3 regions of the Microcoleus sp. FACHB-SPT15 genome follow, and region 1 is predicted to be linked to each of the others. Evidence: riboswitches for the same ligand, from Rfam matches in the RefSeq annotation. Region 1 holds a riboswitch; each other region holds the start of a gene.
The links. Region 1 has a riboswitch for cyclic di-AMP ahead of H6F98_RS24755 (glycosyltransferase family 1 protein). Riboswitches for the same ligand answer to the same signal wherever they lie in the genome.
Positions count from the first base shown of each region.

Region 2: it holds a riboswitch for cyclic di-AMP, as region 1 does, so the genes downstream of both, H6F98_RS13315 (universal stress protein) here and H6F98_RS24755 (glycosyltransferase family 1 protein) in region 1, are expected to answer to the same signal.
Region 3: it holds a riboswitch for cyclic di-AMP, as region 1 does, so the genes downstream of both, ntrB (nitrate ABC transporter permease) here and H6F98_RS24755 (glycosyltransferase family 1 protein) in region 1, are expected to answer to the same signal.

Region 1 covers NZ_JACJNU010000062.1:68,714-76,438, reverse strand. Annotated here, with positions in the region: gene H6F98_RS24765 (family 10 glycosylhydrolase) at 1-430, opposite strand, end outside; gene psb27 (photosystem II protein Psb27) at 660-1,064, opposite strand; cyclic di-AMP (ydaO/yuaA leader) riboswitch at 1,640-1,790, shown strand; gene H6F98_RS24755 (glycosyltransferase family 1 protein) at 1,949-3,226, shown strand; gene pstB (phosphate ABC transporter ATP-binding protein PstB) at 3,336-4,166, opposite strand; gene pstA (phosphate ABC transporter permease PstA) at 4,248-5,165, opposite strand; gene pstC (phosphate ABC transporter permease subunit PstC) at 5,165-6,106, opposite strand; gene H6F98_RS24735 (PstS family phosphate ABC transporter substrate-binding protein) at 6,504-7,571, opposite strand.
Region 2 covers NZ_JACJNU010000038.1:100,089-107,813, reverse strand. Annotated here, with positions in the region: gene H6F98_RS13345 (exonuclease SbcCD subunit D) at 1-751, shown strand, start outside; gene H6F98_RS13340 (AAA family ATPase) at 738-3,761, shown strand; gene H6F98_RS13335 (Uma2 family endonuclease) at 3,774-4,208, opposite strand; gene H6F98_RS13330 (chlorophyll a/b-binding protein) at 4,327-4,512, opposite strand; gene H6F98_RS13325 (chlorophyll a/b-binding protein) at 4,557-4,736, opposite strand; gene H6F98_RS13320 (chlorophyll a/b-binding protein) at 4,800-4,979, opposite strand; gene H6F98_RS13315 (universal stress protein) at 5,210-5,935, opposite strand; cyclic di-AMP (ydaO/yuaA leader) riboswitch at 6,072-6,198, opposite strand; gene H6F98_RS13305 (ABC transporter ATP-binding protein) at 6,256-7,095, opposite strand; gene H6F98_RS13300 (ABC transporter substrate-binding protein) at 7,197-7,725, opposite strand, start outside.
Region 3 covers NZ_JACJNU010000038.1:91,931-99,655, reverse strand. Annotated here, with positions in the region: gene H6F98_RS13300 (ABC transporter substrate-binding protein) at 1-460, opposite strand, end outside; gene ntrB (nitrate ABC transporter permease) at 563-1,417, opposite strand; cyclic di-AMP (ydaO/yuaA leader) riboswitch at 1,521-1,678, opposite strand; gene H6F98_RS13290 (RNA-guided endonuclease TnpB family protein) at 1,836-3,041, opposite strand; gene H6F98_RS13285 (pentapeptide repeat-containing protein) at 3,304-4,554, opposite strand; gene H6F98_RS13280 (hypothetical protein) at 4,547-5,197, opposite strand; gene H6F98_RS13275 (hypothetical protein) at 5,194-5,394, opposite strand; gene H6F98_RS13270 (pentapeptide repeat-containing protein) at 5,537-6,301, opposite strand; gene H6F98_RS13265 (hypothetical protein) at 6,294-7,034, opposite strand; gene H6F98_RS13260 (DUF4332 domain-containing protein) at 7,222-7,665, shown strand; gene H6F98_RS13255 (TetR/AcrR family transcriptional regulator) at 7,693-7,725, opposite strand, start outside.

The DNA.
Region 1 (7,725 bases):
CGGGTAAGAGTGTCTGACCGTCAAAAAACACCTCAACGTAGACTTGGTTATAGCCTCGGTTAACAATGCGATCTAGAATCTCATCGATCGCTCCTTCACGAACATCACAAGGGTATAAGCGCAACCAAATGGCTTGGGTATTCGGCCAAGTGCGATCGCGGCATTGCCGTAAGTAGTCAGCGTGTTGTTTTAAAAGAGCTTTGTAGCGTTTACCGGAATCTGCATTGCCTTTTAGAGCGCTGACTCGTAAGTTTTCTTTTTCAGCGATCGCCGCGTTGGAGAACTGGCAATATGCCTGTGTTTGAGCTTGAGCTGTTTGCGTCAACCACCAAGACTGACTGACTAGACTACTAGTGGTCACGAGTGTGGCAACTGCGGCGCGATAGAGACGCTGTCTGTATCGCGTCCCTTTCAGAAAACCATTTGACATTCCTACAAACCACAAAAGAATTGAACGTTGGCGTCCTCAGTCTTAGCAGACTGCTAACAGATCGGCAAATATAACATTTTTCGGCTAATTTTCCTTTCGTGGCTCTGGCTCACGATTCCGGACAATCTTAAGAGGATTTTTTCACAAAAAAGAAGGGTTTGACTGCTCAAACCCTTACCCCATTGGTATTTTAAGCTTAAATTATCGCGATCGCATTTGTCTCGCTTCCTTATGACCCTCGCTTCAGAGCATTCTCGACTTGTTGAAATTCCTGCTCCAAGCGTGTCTTCAATTTTTTCGGGAGAGGACGGTTGGGATAAGAGCTGTAATGACCTGCCAGAGAATTTAATGCCGTTCGCATCGTGGTAAAGGAACTGAGTGTTGCGACAGAGCTATCCCGCCGATAGCGAGAGGCAAAGTCATTAATTTTCCCCCGCGCTTCTGCTTGCGCTGCTGCCTTCTCTGGTGCATCTTCCGGTAATTCAATCGCTGTTCTCAAACTCTGCAACAAGGCAAATGTATCCTGACGGTAATCCCCAGTCAATCCCGTGGTACTGCTGTTGGAGGAACATCCCATCAGACCAATGACAGCAACCAAGACAAGGGCAAGAAGACGTGACAAGTAGCGCTTCATATGCATGATTAACGACAAATGAAATTTCAAAATTAGAACTGATCCTATCTTGGATTGGCGCACTCAGGGATCAGTGGAAAGAGGGAGGAAGAAGTGGGGAATGGGGAGTAAGTGCAAAGGAAAAGTTACGTTTATTGAGCTTTCTACCTTTTTGACAAGGTCTGAAGAAAAGCAAAATCTGATACAGCATTGAGGAGAACAGAGAGCTATTAGTGTTTTCATGTTGCATCAGAACACTATTATTGAATTTCCCCGATTTATCCTTGAGGTTCGCCCAGTTTCCCTTCAAATCAATTTGATAATCAGCGCCTGAGACAACCTGATTTGACTGTTAGGGAACATAGATTTATAGACCTCAATTCTTTGGGTAGAAGTATGACCGTCCCATGCCTATACAGGCTTTGCCGTTGGTAAATTGTTTAATCCATGTTTCTTAGCTCAGGCGAATATCGCCATATAAAGTAGCAAATCTTCAGAAAAAGAAATTTTGTGAGATATTGATTTATTTAAAAAATACTAATATAATCATACATAGTAATAAGTCAGCCTAATTTATTTTCTGCTTCAACAAAGGTTCATTTCGCAAGCAGAATCTGGAACGGGGGAACCATTTCCTGGGGCAAATCTTCCAATTTCACTTCGTTCTGAGAACGGGGGAAATAAGGAGAAGGACATCTCTCAGTCCTAGCCCGTCAGCTAACTCCGTAGGCATCGAGAGGAGACTGAAAGTACAACACTTTAGATTTATTGTGTGTTCTCGTCAGTGTCCTTGGCTGGTAACTGTCCGCTTCGTTGCACCTGCCTGTAGACTCTGAGGAGCCGAAATTTTCGTGTCAACTCCTGGGTCTGAGGCAGGGAAGCTACCCATGAGGTGAAAATCTACTATGTTCGTGAATCAAAAGAATCGTATTGCCTTAATTTCTGTTAGTGGCGATCCAGCAGCGGAAATTGGTCAAGAAGAGGCTGGAGGGCAAAACGTTTATGTGCGCCAAGTTGGATTAGCATTAGCTCAGCAAGGATGGTCTGTGGACATGTTCGCCCGTCGAATCAGTCCTGATCAATCCGCTATCGTTCAACATGCACCGAACTGTCGGACAATCCGCTTAACAGCAGGCCCACAAAAGTTTATTGGTCGAGATACTGTCTTTAACTACCTGCCAGAGTTTGTTCAGCAATTTCTAGCATTCCAAAAACAAGAAGGTATTCAATATCCCTTAGTTCATACCAACTATTGGTTGTCTTCTTGGGTTGGGATGGAATTAAAAAAGCACCAACCTTTGGTACAGGTACATACTTACCACTCCTTAGGTGCAGTAAAGTATCGGTCAGTCAGTGACTTACCTGCGATCGCATCAACGCGATTAGCCGTAGAAAAAACCTGTTTAGAAACGGTGGATTCTGTGGTTGCAACGAGTCCCCAAGAAGGGGAGCATATGCGTAAGCTCGTTTCTACTCAAGGAACAATTGAAATGGTTCCCTGCGGCACTGATATTGAGCGTTTGGGTTCAGTTGATCGGCTGACGGCACGGGGTGAGTTGGGGATTCCTGAAGACGCGAAAGTCGCCCTGTATGTTGGACGCTTTGATCGGCGCAAGGGAATTGAGACACTAGTAAGAGCGATCGCATCCTCTAAGTTGCGTGGAACTAGTGATTTGAGATTGATCATTGGGGGTGGTGCTCGTTCGGGTGAGAGCGATGGCATTGAACGCGATCGCATTCAGAGTATTGTTAAAGAACTTGGTATAGAAGCAATTACTACCTTCCCTGGACGACTTACCGAATCCGACTTACCGATTTACTACGCCGCCGCAAATGTCTGTGTCGTACCTAGTCATTATGAACCCTTTGGTCTAGTGGCAATTGAAGCAATGGCTTGTCGGACACCCGTCGTTGCCAGTAAGGTTGGAGGCTTGCAGTTTACCGTCGTGCCAGAAGTCACAGGTTTACTTGTACCGCCCAAAGATGATGCCGCATTTGCCGAAGCAATTGACCGTATCCTCGAAAACCCCGCTTGGGGAGAGCAACTTGGGGAGACAGGTCGTCAACGGGTAGAAATTGCCATGAGTTGGGATAGTGTGGCATCCCGGCTTGGATGCCTGTATGAGAAACTAATTTCTCAAAATGCGCCTGTTTCTGCCAAAATCTCTCAAGTAGCCGCCTAAGAACTTTTAGCGCTGCATACTAATCGCCTAAAAATGTAGGGGCAATCCTTCGTGGTTGCCCCCAAAGCTGACGAGTGAACGCTGATAGCAAAGCTGCTTTATCAGTAGCTTAACCGAAGCGTCCGCTTACATAATCCCGTGTTGCTTCTTCCTTTGGTGTTTGGAAGATAACTTCTGTTTGGTCAAACTCGACTAAGTAACCCTGTTTTCCACCTTTATCAGTTGCTTTGGCATTGAAAAAGGCAGTCATATCAGCTACTCGTGTAGCTTGCTGCATATTGTGAGTCACGATCACAATCGTGTACTTCTCCTTAAGCTGGTGCATCAAGTCTTCGACTTTAAGTGTGGAGATGGGATCGAGAGCAGAACAAGGTTCATCCATCAGTAGCACCTCAGGTTGAATTGCTAGAGCGCGTGCAATACATAAACGCTGTTGTTGACCTCCAGACAGCGACAAACCACTCTGTTTGAGCTTATCTTTTACTTCCTCCCAGAGAGCGGCTTGAGAAAGGCTTCGCTCAACTAATTCATCCATATTGCCTTGATAGCCATTGATACGGGCACCAAAGGCAATGTTTTCATAAATTGACTTGGGAAACGGGTTCGGTTTTTGAAAGACCATACCAATGCGGCGACGCACGTCCTCAATGCGGTTGTCAAACTTTTTGTCGTAGAGATTTTCGCCTTGGAACGTAATTCTCCCTTCCACCCGTGCTCCAGAAATTAAGTCATTCAAGCGGTTAAAGCATCTGAGTAGTGTACTCTTACCACAACCTGAAGGACCAATAAAAGCTGTAATTTTGTTTTTGAAAATATCAAGAGAGACATCCTGAACTGCCAAAAATGAGCCATAGTAAACAGAGGCATTTACCGCTCGTAAAACAGCTTCATCTGTAGCTGTGGATGAACCATAAGAATTGGTAACTGATTTAGGCTGCATAGAATCAAGAAAGTATAGAAAGAAAAGCAGTGTTAGGAGCGAGGTATCAATGTGAGAAAAAGTCTAATATTTGATACCTAACTATCTGTTGACCTGAAACTTATTTCTCAGATAGATTGCTGTGGAATTCATTAGCAATAGCAAAATCATCAAAACGATAATTGCTGCCGCTGCATTATTATGGAAATCCGTTTGAGGACGGGAAACCCAGTCAAAAATCTGAATCGGTAGAGCTGTAAATTGGCTTTGCAATCCATTTGGGGTGAACGAAATATAGGCTAAAGCACCAACAACAATTAGCGGTGCTGTTTCTCCAATCGCGCGTGAAAGTGCAAGGATTGTACCTGTCAAGATACCGGGTAGAGCCTGGGGAAAGGTATGCTCCCGAATCACTTGCCAGCGCGTTGCTCCTAGAGCATAACCCGCTTGACGTAGACTTCCTGGAATTGCCCGCAATGCTTCGCGAGTTGCCACAATGATGATTGGCAAAATCAACAAGCTCAAGGTTAAAGCCCCGGCTAAGATACTACGTCCTCCAGTAATCGGTTCCATTAAGCGTACAAAAACGCCTAAACCCAGTAACCCGTAAATAATTGAAGGAACAGCGGCTAAGTTAGCGATGTTGATTTCGATAATCCGAGTCCAAATATTATCCGTTGCGTATTCCTCTAGAAAAATTCCAGCGCCGACTCCTAGGGGGAAGGAAATTAAAGCAACTAAGAACAACAGCCAAATACTACCTGCCAAGGGTGCCAGAATTCCAGCTCTCGCAGCACGGCGAGAGGAAAAACTAGTAAGAAACTGCCAATCCAAGCGAGGAAGACCATCGATTAGAACATCAATGAGTAAGAGTAGTAACACTATCAAGCCAACTAGGGTGGCAACAAGTGCAGTGAGCGCAAATAATCGATCAAAGTTATAGCGCTTAGGTAGGTTTAACTTGAACCTTGCATCTTCTGAGGAAACAGCTTGCGATACAGGTTGTGCGTCTTGTGCCATTAATCGTATTTCTCCTGGAAGCGACGGACAAACCAAAAGGTAAAGATGTTCAGAACTAAGGTAATCAAGAACAAGGTCATCCCGACAGCAAACAGTGTTCTGTATTCAAGCGAACCTGTTGGAATATCTCCCTTACTCGTTGCCACAATGTAGGCAGTCATAGTTTGAACAGCGACGAACGGGTTAAGTCCCAATTGCGGGTTCTGTCCAGCCGCAACGGTAACAATCATCGTTTCCCCAACTGCGCGGGAAATTGCTAAAACAAATGAAGCGACAATTCCCGATAGTGCAGCAGGTAACACAACACCTGTAATAGTCTCACGCTTGGTCATCCCCAACGCATAGCTACCTTCCCTTAGACTTCGCGGCACGGCATAAATCGCATCCTCACTCAGGGAAGCAACAACCGGGAGAATTGATATCCCGACAACCAAGCCAGCACTCAAGGCATTAAATCCTTGCAATCCAGGAATGAATAACCGTAAAAAAGGGGTCACAGTCAACAGTGCAAAGTAGCCAAATACAACAGTCGGCACGCCTGCTAGAATTTCGAGAGCCGGTTTTAACCAGCGACGCAGCTTAGGAGAGGCATACTCACTCAGATAAATTGCTGCTAAAAGACCAAGGGGCAACGCTACAAGAGCTGCAATCAGCGAGGTGCGAAACGTACCGCTAATCAGGACAAGAATTCCATACTGTTTGTCTGTAAAACGGGGTGTCCATGCCGTATCTGTCAAAAAACGCCACAGCGGCACTTCCCGGAAGAATTCCACTGTTTCATAAATCAGCTCTAGGATAATACCGAGCGTGGTTACAACAGATAAGAACGCAAAAATAGCAAAAATACTCTTTACAACTTGCTCAACGAGCTTAGCCGTCTTCCTGTTTGGGCGGAACATCCCAGAATCAGGCGACTCGAAGGATTGCGAATTCGTAGGCATCTATAAAGGGAACCTCATAAAAAAGGGTAATATCATTTAGTCAAAATCTTGTCACAATTGGGTCAATAGCTTTTTATTCAAGGTTCATTAGTCTTATTACTTTAAGCTTAGAAGAAAGGTGAAAGCTCGTTCTTTTCCCTCACAAGCGATAGTGAACCGCAGATTGCTCTCACCTTAGCCCTATAGTTGAGTGCTCAATTGTCCATGAACCCTGGTTATAGTGTCATTGTTAAAACCAATTGGTATTAAACATCAGAATCTCAAGCTATTTCCGGTGAGTTAGGGGTACTTCCTACTCTGGAGGTTGCCTCTAGGTGTAAAGTACCCCAGGGGGATAGAGTATGAGTCTTATCTCTTTTTCTTTCCCCACTTTCTTGTCTCAGCTTAAGAGCAGGCTCTATTTCTCTTTCTCTAGCAGTTCTTTGATCGTAACGCCTACTGCTTCCTTACCCCCAAACGCTGAACCTACTTTACCTTGCTCGAAACGTGATTTAACTAAAGCTACAGTATCATCGGGTAAAGGAACGTATCCTACTTCTGAGATTAGCTCTTTATTGTCTGCTGCAAGCGCAAAATCAACTAAAGCCTTAACTTCTGGACGTGCTGCCGCTTCTTTCTTGACATAGATAAACAGAGGTCGTGATAGTGGTGCATAAGTACCATCAGCGATTGTCTGTGGGCTGGGCGCAACGCAGCCGTTTCCACTATCAATCTCCACTAGTTTAATCTTATCTTTGTTCTGCTCATAGTAGGCGTAGCCGAAGTAGCCAAGCCCACCCTGGTCTTGAGAAACACCCTGAACTAAAGTATTGTCATCTTCACTCGCGGTATAGTCGCCTCGGCTTGCACCCTCTTCGCCATTAACGGCATCAGTGAAGTAGTCGAAGGTACCAGAGTCAGTACCTGGGCCGTAAAGTGCTAGAGGCTGATTGGGAAAACCTGAGCGAACCTGGCTCCAGTTAGAAACCTTACCCTGAGCTGCCGGTTCCCACATTTTTTTGAGTTCATCAACTTTAAGGCACTGAGCAAAGTTGTTTTGGGGGTTAGCGACAACCGAGAGACCATCATAGGCAACTGGTACTTCAATGTACTCAATATTGGCTTTCTGGCAGAGTTCAATCTCTTCTTCCTTAATGGGACGAGAAGCATTAGAGATGTCGATTTCACCGGCGCAAAATTTCTTGAAACCACCGCCAGTACCAGAGGAACCTACTGTAACCTGAACCCCAGAATTAGCTTTTTGGAACTCTTCCGCCACGGCTTCCATGATAGGAAGCACTGTGCTAGAGCCATCTGCCTGTACTTGACCAGACAAGTTAGAGCCAGCAGCAGTCCCAGCGGCTGGACTACTGCCGCCTGCATCGCCAGAAGGAGCAGAGGACTGATTACCACCGCAAGAAGCGATCCCTACCATTAAAGTGGCTGCGGATGCCAGGGATACTAAACGAGTCTTTTTGGACAACATGGAACTTTCCGAATTTTCATTATAGGGGTCACTCCTCGCAGCTTATCGCGTGAGCGTAAAGGCAAGGTTAAGGATAAGCCTAAAATAGGGCTTGTATTGCGTATTTCTATGATTTAGGTGACCTACTAAACTATAGTAGCTCTGTAAAAGTGGT
Region 2 (7,725 bases), on a different contig from region 1:
GAAGGCTGAAGATTTGTGGGACAAAGATGATTTAGAACAACGCCAGCACTACAAACAGTTAGTTGCCTATCTATTTGACAACTTAGCTAGCAACTTTCGAGAGGATAGTGTCAATGTGGTGATGGCACACCTCACCCTGGATGGCGCTCTTAGAGCTTACTCAGAAGTGGATTATTACACGCGAGATACCTACAGTCTGGCGGGGCAAACCCTACCCCCAGAAGCTCAGTATATTGCCTTAGGTCATATCCACAAACCTCAACAGGTTTCCAACGCAGCTCCTACTTATTATTCAGGTTCGTTAATTCAAGTAGACTTTGGAGAGGCGGGGGAGGACAAGGGGTTTAATTTAGTGACCGTTGAACCCGGAAGACCCGCTAAAGTTGAGTTTAAATCAATTCCCTGCCAGAAACCGTTAAAGATTATCCAATGTGATGAAAATAACCTAGATGAAACGTTGGAAGCGAATCGAGAACATCCAGGTTTTTTGAAAGTAATTGTTGAACTCAATACCCCCAAAATTGGTTTAGCCGACAGTGTGCGTAAAGTCTGCCCTCAAGCCTTGATTATTGAACCGCGCTACCCGGAAGCTAAAGCCCAAAAGCGGCAACAATCCCAAGGCACTAATCAGTTTGATGCGATTGAGGAGTTCCGCAACTACTGGCGTGACCGCGTAGGAACAGCTCCCGACTCTTCCGTTTTAAAAGCATTTGAAAACTTATATCAGGAATTGAGCGATGCGACCCATTAGACTGACTTTAGAAGGCTTTACCAGTTTTCGCACCCATCAGAGTCTCGATTTTTCCACCCTCGATTTATTCGCAATTACGGGGCTAACTGGAGCAGGAAAGTCGTCTTTACTCGATGCTATTACCTATGCGCTTTACGGAAAAGTTTCTCGAAAATCGAATATCGACGAACTGGTGAGCCAAGGAGCTACTGAGTTAAAAGTCGAATTTCAGTTTTCTGTGCAACAGACAGAGTATAAAGTACTCAGAACGTGGCGGTATCGTCCCAGTACTCCAGTTACAAAGTGTCTGCTGGATAAACTTCAAGATGGGAAGTGGGAACGCTGCGATCGCACGGTGAAAGTAGAGGACATCTTAATGATGGATTTCGATACCTTTACTCGCGTTATTGTCCTTCCTCAAGGACAGTTTGATGAGTTTCTTAAAGGAAACCCTCCAAAGCGTCGAGAGCTTCTGCGCCAGTTAGCTGGATTTGAAATCTTCGAGCGGATGCGGAAAGAAGCGAGTGAGCGTGTCAAACAGTTAGATACTCAACGCAAGTTGATGGAGGGACAATTAGAGAGTCTTCAAGCTCCAACAGAAGCTGAAATCAAGGAAAAGCAAGAGCAATTGAAAGCTTTAGAAGACGAAATTCCTCAATTGGCTCAAGCAGCTACCACTGCCCAAAAATTACTTGATGATGAAGAAAGACTATTGACTCAAATCAAGCGTCAAGCTGAATTGCAAGAAGATTTAGCGACGCTAGAAGCTCAAGCTCCTAAAATTGCGTCGTTGCAGCAAAAGTTAAAAGAAGCTCAATCTGCCAGTACTCTTCAATCAGATTGGATACTCTTACAAGATGCTCGGAATCAAGCAGTCAAGGCAGAGAATGCCGTAAAAGCCGCTGCTGAAAAACTGACTCAAGCTCAAGCCGATTTAGAAGCCCAGCATCAAAAATACGAGCTTTTCAAATCTCAACAAACAGAAGTAAGAGAACAGCTAGAGATTCGCGAACGTAACTTAACAACGGCTAAGGCTTACGAGGAACAGCGCCAACAGTACGAGCAGGAGGTGACACAGGCATCAAAAACGTTTAAGTCAAAAGAGCAACAGCGTTCGGACGCAGAAAAAGAATTACAATCAGCTCAGAAAAAAGAAAAAGCCGCTCGCGCACAGCTTACTGAGACTAACGAAAAACTGGCAAAGTCCTCTCCTGGAGGCTCTCGCCTAGAGATACTCAACCAAGTTGTCTCCCCATTAACTCAATGGGAAACTATCAATAAAACCACCCAAACAGCCCGGAAGAAATGGGAAAAAGCTCTCAAAGAGCGGCAAAAAGCTGAAAGTGATTTTAAAAAGGCTACCTCGCAGCGCCAACAAGCTGATGCTAATTTCCAAGCAGCTAAAGCTGCACTCAAAGAAGCCGAACAAGCCAATACGATTGCAACTCGACACAATCATTCTGCTGCCTTGCGTGCTTCACTTCAACCTGGAGAACTCTGCTCAGTTTGCGGTGGTGTTTACCCGGAAGCTCATCAGCTACCCCCACTGTCAGAATCTGCTGAAGTGGATACCACCCCATTGCAAGAATCGGCAACAGCAGCAGAACAGGCATACCATCAAGCCTCTACCGCACTGACAAAGGCACAAACGAAGCTAGAAACACTCCAGGAGCAGGAGTCCGAGTGTCGTCAGGATTGGGAAAGCCATGAGGCTGAACTAATTCAATGCCACGCTGAAATTAGTGCTGTTTTAGATACCGAAAACTGGGAAATTTCCGCGCTAAAGCAGGCACATCAGACACTGATTGAGAGTAATGCCCAACATCAAGAGGCATTAGCTGCACAAGCCAAGACAGCGAATGAACTAGAAAAGTGGGAACAGACTTTACAGTTTGTCCAGAAAAACCATGCTGCCGTATTAGAGGATGTACAAGCTACCAGCCAAGAAGTTGAACATCGTCAGCGTAACCTTAAGGAAGTACAAGCCAAGCTACACCAGCTAACTGAAGGTAAACCCTACGAAATACTGCGCCAAGCACTAAAGCGAGATAAGCAAGACTTGGAAAGTAAACAAAAAGCCGTAGAAGAATCTTATCAAGCTGCGGATAAGCGTGTGGCTCAAGCAGAAGAAGCCGATAAACAAGCGAGAGTTGCAGCTGAGTCTACCCGTGCTAAAAGACAACAACTTGAGGCTCAGTGGGAAAAGGCGTTGCAATCAGTCAACTTCTCTGAGGAGAGCTTCCTAGATGCTCAAGTTACTCCTGCCGAACAGGAAAAGTGGAAGAATGCGATCGCACATTACAACAACGAAAAAGTTGCGTTATCAAGCCGCATTAAAGAAGTAACCAGCTCAATTGGAGACAGGACAACTGACGAGGAACTATTAGAGCAGCGCCGCCAAGTCAAATGTTATGCCGATGAACAAGTTGACCTGGCACGTTCACAACGAGCAGAACTATCAGCAGAGATGAATGTAGCTCTAGACAGGCAACAGCAAGCCAAACAACTCTTAGAGCAGCAATCCACACTTGCTGCACAGGAACAGACTTATCACACCCTATCACGCAATCTCAAGTCTGATGAATTTCAAGATTACATCTTGGAGCATCTACAAGCCGAGTTAGTTGCTTGTGCCACAGAACGACTCAAAGAGTTAACAGATTCTCGCTATGCCTTGAGAATTCAGGACGGAGAATACTGGGTTGAGGATAATTGGAACGGAGGCGAAATTCGGCGAGTACGAACCCTCTCCGGGGGCGAAACCTTTGCCACTTCCCTATCGATGGCGTTAGCACTGTCGGAAAAACTGTCAATGGGTGTTGAGTTAGGTAGTCTGTTTTTAGATGAAGGATTTGGAACTCTGGATGCAGAAACCCTTGAAAGCGTTACCCAGATTTTGCGATCGCTGGGACAGCAAGATCGACTGATTGGGGTGATTACCCACATTCGAGCCTTGGCAGAGCAATTACCCACCCAGATTAAGGTTCACAAATCTCCAGAAGGTTCGCGGTTGGTAGTTGAGGCATTTTAGAAGGGATGCAATCTATAACTGCTGCCTGACCCAGTTGTGGAAATTCCGGGTAGAGGTCAGTTCACCAACCTTTCGGCTCTCTTTGATAAACCGGGGAATCTCTTTGACTGGCACAGGGGCAAAGGCAAGACTGGAGCCGGACTCTGTATACTGCCCTGATTCGAGTTTGTAAATTCGCAACACACTCCCGTCATAGCGCCAAAATTCGGGAATTCCCATTGCGGCATAGAGGGAAAGCTTATCTATCTTTGACCTAGAGTATTCCACTTCTAATACCAAGTCAGGGGGTGGGTCAGATTCTAGATCGATCTTTTCTTTATCTCGAACTAAAGGCTCATTCTGGATGTAGTAACTGCTATCCGGTTCAGCTCCACGCTCTAAGTCATCTCGCGTTAAGGTTAACGAACCAGTTCGTTTGATCTCCAAGCCCAACTCTTCGCACAGCACGACAACAAAACCTTCAATAAATCGGTTGGAGTTCTCCTAAAGCTTTCGATAGATTTGCGAAAAACCTGAGGGCTTTAGTCAACCCCCAGGTTTTTACTAAATTCGAGACGCGCTTAAATTACATTAGTCCCCAGTAGTGCAATACACCCTGTCCAGAGAAGAATTCAATAGCGATCGCAATCACAAATCCGAGCATTGCTAGCCGTCCGTTCCAAATCTCTGCTTGTGGGCTAAATCCGCCTACCCAAGCATTGCGTTCTTCGGGATTGGTAATGGGTGGTGTTGGTGTTGGTACGTTACTCATTTGCTTCTTTCCTTACCTTGATTAATTAGTCAGTTCTATTCGACTTACATCAAGCCCCAGAAGTGCAGAACGCCTTCGTTTGAAAATAGCTCAATCCCAATAGCGATGACGAATCCCAGCATTGCAAGGCGACCGTTCCAGATTTCTGCTTGTGGGCTGAAGCCAAACTTAACAGCGTTGCGATCTTCAGGATTGGTAATTGGTGGTGTTGGTGCGTTAGCCATTGGTTTGATTCCTTTTATTGATTACTATGTGAAAGGATTGCTCTTGATACGGATGCTTGGGGCTTATAGAAGACCCCAGAAGTGCAGAACACCTTGGTTCGTGAATAATTCGGTCAGCAGTGCGGCGACAAAGCCAATCATGGCGAGGCGACCGTTCCAATTTTCCGCTTGGGGTGTGAAACCTGATTTCCAAGCGTTGCGCTCTGCTGGATCTGTAATCGGCGGTGTTGGTGCGTTTTGCATGGTTACTGATCAGCTTCCTGACGACTTGGTTGTTTCTTTTCGTCTTATATTAAGTAATGTAACGCAAATTTTGAAATTAGGCTCTCTGCCTGAAGTTAGAGGCTACCAAATTTGTGAAAGCAAAGCAGGATGAAGTCCCTCGTTCCTTATAGATGCCAGAGGCACGAGAGAAATCGCCTATTTGTTTCAACGGCTGATTAGCCGGAGGAGGTAACAGTTGCTTTTGGTAGTCAGCGTAAGTCCGAATTCAATCCAGTGGGAATACCCAGTACTGAACAAGGGAAATGGGTACCTAGTTGCTGAATGATCGGATGACTAACCGAATTACAACCCAAGAACAGTAGAGTTGCCGCTTCTGATTCAACAACTTCTCTCAGTTCACTTGCCACGTCACCAAACCGTAGATGCGCTTTGAAGGAACCCCGCCATTCTTCTGCCAAACAACGTGCTTGCCACAAAATTCGATCAGCCTGCTCAAATGAATCTGCTTGGCAAGAGGTGGATTTGGGACGGCGTGATTTTACTGATTTCTTGGGTGATGTAGCTAAGGCTTGGGGTTTGGTTTCGGTCAAAACCGATAGCTTAGACTTCTTTAACGATGTGTTTATGTTTAACAACTCTGATGGCGACTGATGTTTTGACAAGTCGCTAGCACTAGCCGTGTTCAAGCCATCTGAATACTGATTCTTTTGATTTTCATCAACGACGTAGACAACTTGAACCGTGACTTGCTTTTGTGTAACCAAACGAGTTTGATGAGCAATCCACATCGTCAAGTCCAAAGCCGTTTGACTGCTAGGAGAGGCATTGTAGCCAACAACCAGATTTACCGATTTTGTAGAGTTTGACCACTTGGCAGCCGCTGAAGCGGGTTCAGGCAGCAACACCATTTGTTCAATTAAATCATTGCGATCCATCGCGCCTTCAAGACGCACTAACATTGGCTTGATGTTCACTGTTTTTAACCTCTCTTAGAAGAAAACGATAGATAAGTGAGAGGTGGGTCAAGAACAGATACCTCAGTTGTGTCCCAGAACATAGAGGTATCTGTAAGGAGACTCCAATTGCTTTTTGTTACAAAAGCGATAGTCTTGGTACTCCTAGCATCGCCGACGGAGTTTGTTGACGGGCTAAAACTGGAAGATGCCTCTCTCATGCCGGAGATTAGCCCCAAAAATTGGTTCCTCCGCTCCCAACCGAAAGCTGACAGCTAAATTCTGTCAGCTTGTGATTGAATTAGGCTGCCCACTCAAAAATAAAGTTAAGGGATTGTACGCTACTCGTCTTGGTTGAAATATCGATCCAGGAAGTTCAAGGCATGGTTACGCAATTCAAAATACTCTTTTGATTCGCGTAGTGCTTGGCGATCGCGTGGATGGGGAAAAGGTACCTCCAAAATCTCTCCGATTCTAGCATTCGGTCCGTTCGTCATCATCACAATGCGATCGGACATATACAGAGCTTCATCGACATCATGAGTCACCATCATTACAGCTTGCGGGTTGTTCTCCCAAATGTCGAGTACCTGTCGCTGCAACTTACCGCGAGTTAAGGCATCAAGCGCCCCAAACGGTTCATCCATCAACAACATTTTAGGACGAATTGCTAACGCTCGCGCAATACCTACTCGTTGTTTCATCCCACCAGAAATTTCATCCGGATATTTATTTGCCGCTTGGGTTAAATTCACCATTGCCAGATGTTCGCTGACAATCTGCTTTTTCTCAACAGGAGAAGCATTTTTAAGTACTTCATCGACCGCTAATCGGACATTTTCTGTAACTGTCAGCCACGGTAGGAGAGAATAGTGCTGAAACACCATCATCCTCTCTGCACCAGGCTTGCGAACCTCTTTGCCCTCCAGCCGTACCATTCCGGAAGTGGGCTTTTCCAAACCAGCGACCATCTTGAGTAGCGTTGATTTACCGCAGCCAGAGTGACCGATTAGAGAGATATATTCATCATCAGCAATGGTGAGATTGACATTATCTAAAACAACCAGCTCCCCACCCTCTGAATTGGGGTAAGACTTTACAATATTTTCAATTTCGAGAAATCCTGCTCCATTAACGGTTCGAGAATTAGTCTTGTCAGAAAAAGAAGTAGATTTTGTCATAGAATGCTCCGCGAAGAAGTTTAAGGTTTAGGGTCTTAATTCAAAACTCAGCACTGACCTTTGAAAAGCTTGTATAAAGCGTGTATAAAGCTTTGATGAATTTAAGACATGAAGAACGATTTAGGAGCATTGGCTCTAATTTCAAAGCTGTTGAGATACCCGACTGGATCGCTAGGGTCAAACGCTTTGTTGTCGATAAAGAATTCAGCAGGTTCAACTTTGTAGTCTTCCTTAGGACATTCAATCCCCATTTCCTCAGCAATCTCTCGATACAAGTCAGTTTTCCAACCTTGACGCGCCTTTTGTTCGGCATCTTTGGGAAATTGATCGATTTGTCCCCAACGAGTTGCCTGGGTCATTAACCAGATAGCTTGTGATTGCCAAAGAAATGTGGAATGGTTGCCTGGGATGTTGGCAAGTTTATCAGGCAAATCGAAGAAAATGGTGCTGTAAGGGTCATTAGCCATGCGCTTTTGCCCGTCAAAACCGCCGTAGTTGTATTCCCCAACAATTGCTGGTGCCGTGAATTTATCGATTGGGGCATCTTTCTTCTTCGGTTTAGCACCTGTAAAGGAGGGACTAGTAATATATTTGGCGACTTCAGGACGATTTTTGGGGTTACTGCAATAC
Region 3 (7,725 bases), on a different contig from region 1:
CAGAGTTCCACATAGCTTTGTTCATGGTCATGGCGTTGCCGTGCCGATGAATGGTCATGGCAGCACACAACGACGCATGACGTGCCCCTTCAGCACCAATTCTGGCGTTGGTGACTGCCCCAGAGACAACGGGTGAGGCATCAAGACGCCCAAAAATGATGCCATCACGGGAGTTTGCCCAGCTTGCCTCGCGGCTTAGGGTGACGTTTAGTCCGTATTTGCGAAAGAAGCCTTTTTCCCAGGCGATCGCAAATGGCGCACAGTCATTAACAGGGACAAATCCTACTGTAAGATTGGGTTTTTCCAGGCTGCTGGGATCTACAACGGGTTCGACGGCTTCGGCAGTTTTCGAGAGTCCGTAGGGTGCGGTAACTCCCTTGATGGCACAAGACGACAAGGCGAATCCTGCTGCCGATGCACCCATTTGTTCAAGAAATCTTCGTCGGTTCAAAGAATTCATGGCGGTATCACTAATGTTGTTAGTTCTTATGATGAATGGCTAGCAGTAACGATTCAGCTATGACTGTAGCTGAAACTGACGCAATGTCAGTGAGGCGTAGTTCTAGTTGGTAGTTGCAGTGGGTCGTCGGTGAGTGGCTAGAGATTCAATTTTGCCCAAAATGTAGTCAAGCACTAGCCCCGTTACACCAATCACAACCACTGCCAAGAACACAGAACTCAAATTTAAGCGGTTCCATTGATCCCAAACGAAGAAGCCGATGCCAATACCACCGGTGAGCATTTCGACAGCGACGATGACTAGCCAAGCAATTCCTAAACTAATCCGCAAGCCAGTGAAGATGTAAGGTAAGCTTGCAGGCCAAATGATTTTTGTAATCTGTCGCCAGCGAGGCATTTCTAGAACGCGGGCAACATCCAGATAATCTTTTTGAACGCTGGATACGCCGAGTGCTGTGTTGATAATCGTCGGCCACAACGAGGTGATAAAGATAACAAAAATTGCTGAAGGTTCTGCCAGGTTGAAGATGGCGAGTGCGATCGGTAACCAAGCCAATGGTGATACAGGCTTAAAAACTTGAATCAAAGGATTGAGAGTTAGCATCGCTGCTCTGGACATCCCAATCAGAAATCCCAAAGGAATTGCCACAGCCGCACCCAACGAAAATCCCAGTAATACCCGCCGCAGACTTGCCAGCAATAACCAACCGAGTCCTAAATTACCAGGGCCTTTCCGAAAGAACGGGTTGGCGTATTCTGCGCTATCGAGAAGCGCTTGCAGCGGGGTGGGCATTAAATCTGTTAAGAATGTTGCAGTAAACCACCACAGCAAAATTACTCCCAAAAACCCTAGGGCAGGCAGCAAGACCACATCTCTTATAAGTACTGGTTTTGCTTTTTTCCAGGTAGCTTGTCCAGCGACAGCGACGATCGCTGCCAAATTTAGCTGAAACAACATATTGCAATGCCTCAGACTCAACAACAGGTACACAAAACTGAGCAGTACCAGCCGGAGAAACTGACAAAATCAAGACATTGCTAAAAAATGCCGATCTTTTCAGAAGTCTCCTCTCAATGCCTACGGAGTTAGCTGACGGGCTAGGGCTGAGAGATGCCCCTCTCTACTCACTCTCTGAGTTAGAGAATACGCCCCCAAGGATGGTTCCCCCGTTCCTTACTTCACCTTGTTTACAGATGAACGTGTTGGCGAAGCTTTTGGATTAGGCTGACTTACTCTAGTTAAGGATGAAGAATAACACAATTTTTCCGGATTCTTGTTCCTTCTAAAGTAATAGTTAACATTAACCGTTTATGCGGCTTAAACCCCCTTAGGGATTGAATTACAAGAGAAATGAACTACTGCCAGTGCCTACGGCTCAGGCAGTTTCCGACTTCACGGGGGATTGCGTCAACTTCGACTTGCGTCCAAGTTTCGGACTCACATCCCCTCCATCAGCAGCAGTCCTAGTTCCTAAGACCGATAGCATTCTGATTCCCTCTGCTCTTATGTTCTGACTAGCGTTCTCGTCCCTATCGTGATGAGTGCCACAGCTAGGGCAAGTCCAAGCCCTAACATCTAGCGGGAGTTCACTGATTTGATAGTGACATTTTGAGCAGAGTTTAGAGCTAGGAAACCACCTATCAATTTCTACCAGTACCTTGCCGTCATGGTCTAATTTGTACTGCAAGAAATTGACAAACATTCCCCATCCCACATCAGAAATAGCTTTGGCTAGATTATGGTTGCGAACCATGCCCTTTGTATTTAGGCTCTCGACTACGATGACTTGATTATCGTCAACAAGCTTACGTGAAAGCTTATGTAAGTAGTCTTGACGGACATTACCAACTCGTTCGTGAACCCTAGCTACTAATCTTCTTGCTTTGTTTCTGGAATTTGACCCCGTTATCTTTCTCGCTAATTTTTGCTGCTTCCTCTTTAGGTTACGCTCGTGTTTGGCTAAATGCCTTGGATTGGCAAACTTAGATGTTTTTATACCATCGTGAACAATGGCGAACTCCTTCAGCCCCAGGTCTATACCTGCAACTTTTCCATTAGTATGCGGGGTTGGGTAGTCACCTTCTAATTCCACCAAGATAGCCGCGTAGTAATTTCCTGACGGATTCTGACTGATAGTTACTGTCTTGATGGTGCCTTCAATCTCTCTATGCAGTTTGCAAGAGACAACACCAACACTACCTGGAAACTTGAGACAACCTTCAACTATCTTGACCGACTGAGGATACTGAATTGACTGCCTATTTTTCTTGGCTTTGAATCGAGGGTATTTAGCCCTGCGTTCAAAGAAGTTCTTGTAAGCCGTCACTAAGTTGAGTGTTGTGGCTTGCAAGACTTGAGAGTAGCACTCACCTAGCCAAGATGTTTCCTCCTGTCTTTTGAGTCCTGGAAGCATTTTGTTCAATGCAACTTGAGTCAAGCCTTTGCCTGTCTCCTTGTAGGTTCCGATGCACAAATTGAGCGCATAGTTCCACCACCAGCGACTACAGCCAAAGTGTTGAGCTAGTATCTCTTGCTGTTCAGTTGTTGGATATAGCCTGACTTTGATGGCTTGGTGTCGCATTGATTTACCTCCTCTTAGTACTATATAGTATTTTTGCTAAGAGGTAAAGCAAGCCAGTACATTGATGAGGACTGGAGCTGGAGGTTTCCTCCAGCTAAGGAAGTCCGTTCGCTCTCATCCCAAGCGTGCCTACGGCTCAGGGGGATTTCTCGCTCACATCTCGTTAAAAAAATCGGCATTCCGCCCGTCAATTCCAAATAAGCGATCGCTAATTAAGTTACTCGTGAAACTCTCAAAGCAAAGTACAACAGCACCTGGCTACTTACACCTCACTAGCGTCAGGCGAATCTTCAAAAATTGCCCCTCGCCGGATTAAATCCAGCTTTGTTTCCTCAGAAATTCCTAAGTTGTTGCCAAATACAGCATTCTTCACGCTAGCACTACTTAAATCAGCGTCAATGAGGTTAGCCCTCAGCAACTTAGAATGGCGCAAGTTAGCTCTCACCAATCTTGCTCCTTGAAGGTTGACCCTAGATAAATCGGCACGGCTGAGGTCAGCATCTGTCAAATCTCGTCCCTCTGCTCCCTGATTGACAATTTCCCAAATTAGATGCCATTTAGCATCAAGTTGTGTCGCCTCGTTGATTGTTGCCCCTTCAAGCAGTGTCGTACTCAGGTCAGCACCGTTAATTATTGCTTCCTCTAGATTAGTATTGCGCCAATCGGCACTATGAATCGTTGCTTCCTCTAAGTTTGCCCGCCTCAAGTCTGCTCCCTGAAAATTTGCCTCACTGAGGTTGGCATGACTCAAATCTGCTCCCTGAAGATTTGCCTCGCTGAGGTTAGCATTGCTCAGGTCAGCACCCTTTAGGTTTGCCTCGCGGAGGTTAGCGTTACTCAAGTCAGCTACTTTCAGGTCAGCGACTCTCAAGTTTGCCTTGTCAAGATTTGCTTCGCTGAGGTCAGCGACTCTCAAGTCTGTTCCCCTAAGGTCAGCACCTGTTAAAACCGCACCCCTGAGGTCAGTACCCCGGAAGATAGCTGCGCTTAGATCAGCCCCTTTTAAATTTGCTCCATTCAAGACGGCACCACTTAGATCAGCTCCTTTCAGATTTATCCCGTTCAAATTTGCATCACTTAAGATCGCATCACTTAGATCAGCCACTCTAATGTCAGCACCACTAAGGTTGGTATGGCTGAGGTTGACATTAGTGAGATTCGCATGGCTGAGGTTAACTTGGCTGAGGTCGGCTCCCTTGAGGTTTGCTCCTCGAAAGTCGGCATGGCTCAAGTCAGCCTGATTCAAAATTGCCTCGCTCAAAATTGCCGCCCTTAAGTCAGCGTTATTAAGGCTGATATTACTGAGGTTTGCCCTGCTCAGGTTGGTACTGCGGAGGTTAGCGCCACTAAGGTTTATCCCTTGGAGGTTTGCCTCGCTCAGGTTGCTACCTGCAAAATCTTCAGCCGGATTTAGGTCAGCTATCCTCGCTAATTCCAGAAAGGCTTGGGTTTGGCACTCCATCACTCGCTGGGTCAGGTCTTGAACTTCTAGGCAAAATTCTTCATTAGTCATATCGTAGTTGTTGCCGACTGAGATAAGGCTTTAGTTTTCGCTTGAGCAACAGTTGGGCAATTCCTCTTTCTAGGACTGCTAGCTGGTTTCGGCTAATGTTTGGCGACCACAGTCCCTGCGTCTGTGTCAGATAGACATCTTTCAGTGAGACTTCAAATGTTACTTCTATATAGCAAGGTAAAGCGATCGCTTTTAGGGTTGCCAACTTGACATTGTTTATTGAGCCTTTCAAAATTGGCTCACCTGTTTCTACTTCAAACACCCAGGCGGGATTCTGCTGTGAACCCTTCGTCGTTACTTGAAAGGCAACCAACTGAGACGGATTGGTTTTGTCTTCAGTGAGTTCTGTCCCCCTTTTCCCTAAACTGTTATCTTCGCTCTGGATAACAGAACTTTCTACAGTATTTTGCGCTTGATTATCTTGAGAGTCTTGCTCTTGTTGGCGGTAAGAAAGTTTTAAGGAACCCGATAACTCACGAAACTCATAGGGAATACTACCGTTTTCCAGTCTTAGCTTGAGTTCTCCACCTTTTAAGCCAAATTTAACGCGATCGCCAACTAGAGGCTCACACTGCTCGTTGAAGTTAATCGTTAAGTACAGGTCAATCTGACCAGGCTGAACGGGAATTCCTTGTAGTTTCATCGATAGGCAGCCTGGACATCGGTTCTCAAGCGAGCTTTCCTGAGCCGATGAGGGGAGAGGTTGTTGCATTGCCAAGCATCAAATAAATCGTTCAGTTGGTTGCCTACCAAGCTAGCACGAGGCTTCAGTTCAAAAGTGTTATTTGTTGTTTGTTCTTCGTTATTAATATTACTAGACTCAAACAACTGTTCAGTCATTTGATTAACTACTTTTATAGTTCCTGAAGATGTTGTCTCGATTAATTAGTCTCGCAGAATATGGCACTTTATCTAGATAAAATATGTGAAGAAGTTGTGAAGTAATTCCTGCTGTCAGCTTTGTTAAAAAAAACACTCAAAATTATGGTGTGATTAGAGTTGAATCTTCAAAAATTGCTCCTCGGCGTAAGAGATCAAGCTTCATTTCATCAGAAAGCCCAACGTTATACCCAAACCTAGCCTTTTGTACATTTGCACGGCTCAGGTTAGCATTCCTTAGATCAGCACGACTCAGGTTAGCACCGCTTAGCTGGGCACTACTTAAGTTAGCGTTCATCAATTTAGCAGCAACTAAATTCGCACGGATTAGGTTGACACCAATTAATTTTGCCCCGATCAATTTGGCACTAATTAATTTTGCACCTCTGAGGTCTGTACCACTCAAGTCAGCACTGCTCAAGTCAGCACTACTTAGGTTGGCACTCACCAAGTTGGTACTAATTAAATTAGCTTTGCTCAGATTAGCACCGCTGAGATTAGCACCACTCAGGTTAGCACCGCTTAGGTCAGCTCCAATCAAGTCAGCACTAATTAGCTCAGCGCGGCTTAGGTTGGCACTAATCAAGTTAGCACCACTGAGGTCACCAAGGCTGAGGTCGGCACCACTCAGGTTAGCAAGACTAAGGTCAGCATCACTCAAATCCGTTTCATTCAGGTTTGCCCCCCTCAAGTCAACACCACTCAGGTCGTCGCCACTTAGATCTTCACCACTGAGATCGACACCAACAAAATCTTCAGTAAGATTTAAATCAGCAATTTCCGCTAGCTCAGAAAAGCTCTCTGTTTTTGCTCCCATAATTTGCTGGATAAGGTCTTGAACTTCCAAGCGAAATTCGTCATTAGTCATATCGTAATTGTTGCCGACTCAGATAAGGCATTAATTTTCGCTTGAAAAAGTGACGAACAATCGCTCTTTCGATGATTAGACGGCGTTTCTTGCTGATGTTTTGTGGCCAGAGTCCTTCAGCCTCAGTCAGACAGACATCTTGTGGCAAGACATGAAAGATTGCTTCCACATAGCAGGGTTTTGCTTTTACATTGATAGTTGCTAGTAAGGCGTTTTTGAGTAACCCTTTCAACACAGATTCACTTGGCTCTACTCCAAAAACCCAAACTGGAATTTCCTCTGAACCTTTAATTCTTGTCTGGCAAGTAGTGAACTGAACATTATCAGGTTTCTCGGTTGTTTTTTTGGGGCTGGGGTTTATTTTTTCTTCGAGTTTTCCCTTACCCATGGAAGCTTCTCTATCACTTTGATTTTCAGAGTCTTCTTGCTGTTGCTCCTGCTGGATAGCAAGCTTACAGGAGCCAGATAAGTGACTTGATGACAAGGAAATTTTGCCATTCTTCAACTTGACGCTCAGTTTGCCACCTTTTAGTCCAAATTTAACGTGCCCCTCAAGCAACTGCTCCCGCTGTTCGTTAAATTGGATAGTCAAGTGCAGATTAATTGGTGTTGTTGTCGTAGATTGTGACTGCTTCTGTGTCTGACTCGGAATGGTTTCCAATTTCATGAATAAGCAGCCTAAGCACTTGTTCTCAGGTTCTTGCGGAGGCATTGCGGAGACTGGTTTTTGCATTGCCAAGCACCAATCGTTCAGGTTGTTGCCTATAAGCTACCATGATGCTTTGAGCTGTTGCTTATATATATTAGAGAACTCGGTATCACAAGCTCTCGGCGGATAACGATGCATTCTCCATCTGAAAGGATGAAGGCTTCTCTTTTGCCAGAATATTAAATTATAAATAAATTTTGAGGGAGTCGGGATGTATCCCAAACCAAAAACTCATCGCCGTGCTATCCAAGCTTGTGACTGGTCGATTGAGCAATTGCCTGGATTAAGTGTTCAAGACCAATCAAAGCTCAGAGAATTGGGCATTACAACCACCAAACAACTGCTAGAAGAAACCAGCACACCACAATCACGACAAGCACTGGCAAGTCAGTTGCCAATAAAAGTTCAGTACGTGAACAAATGGGTTGCTCTGGCAGATTTAGCGCGTGTCCCCGATATCGGTTGCCAATATTGTGGGCTATTGTTACACGCTGGGATTTGTTCTGTAACTCAGCTTGCTCAGACTCCTGCCCATAAATTGCATCAACAAATTTTACGGCTGCAAGTGGCAACCCTGCAACGCCGTGACCTCTGTCCTCATGTGGAGGAAGTAGCAGGATGGATTAAACAAGCACGAATGTTGGTGGTTAGTTGAGGGTTGGTGGTTGATGGTTGTTGGTGACTAATCTTTTGCTAAGACACCATTGAGGAAAAT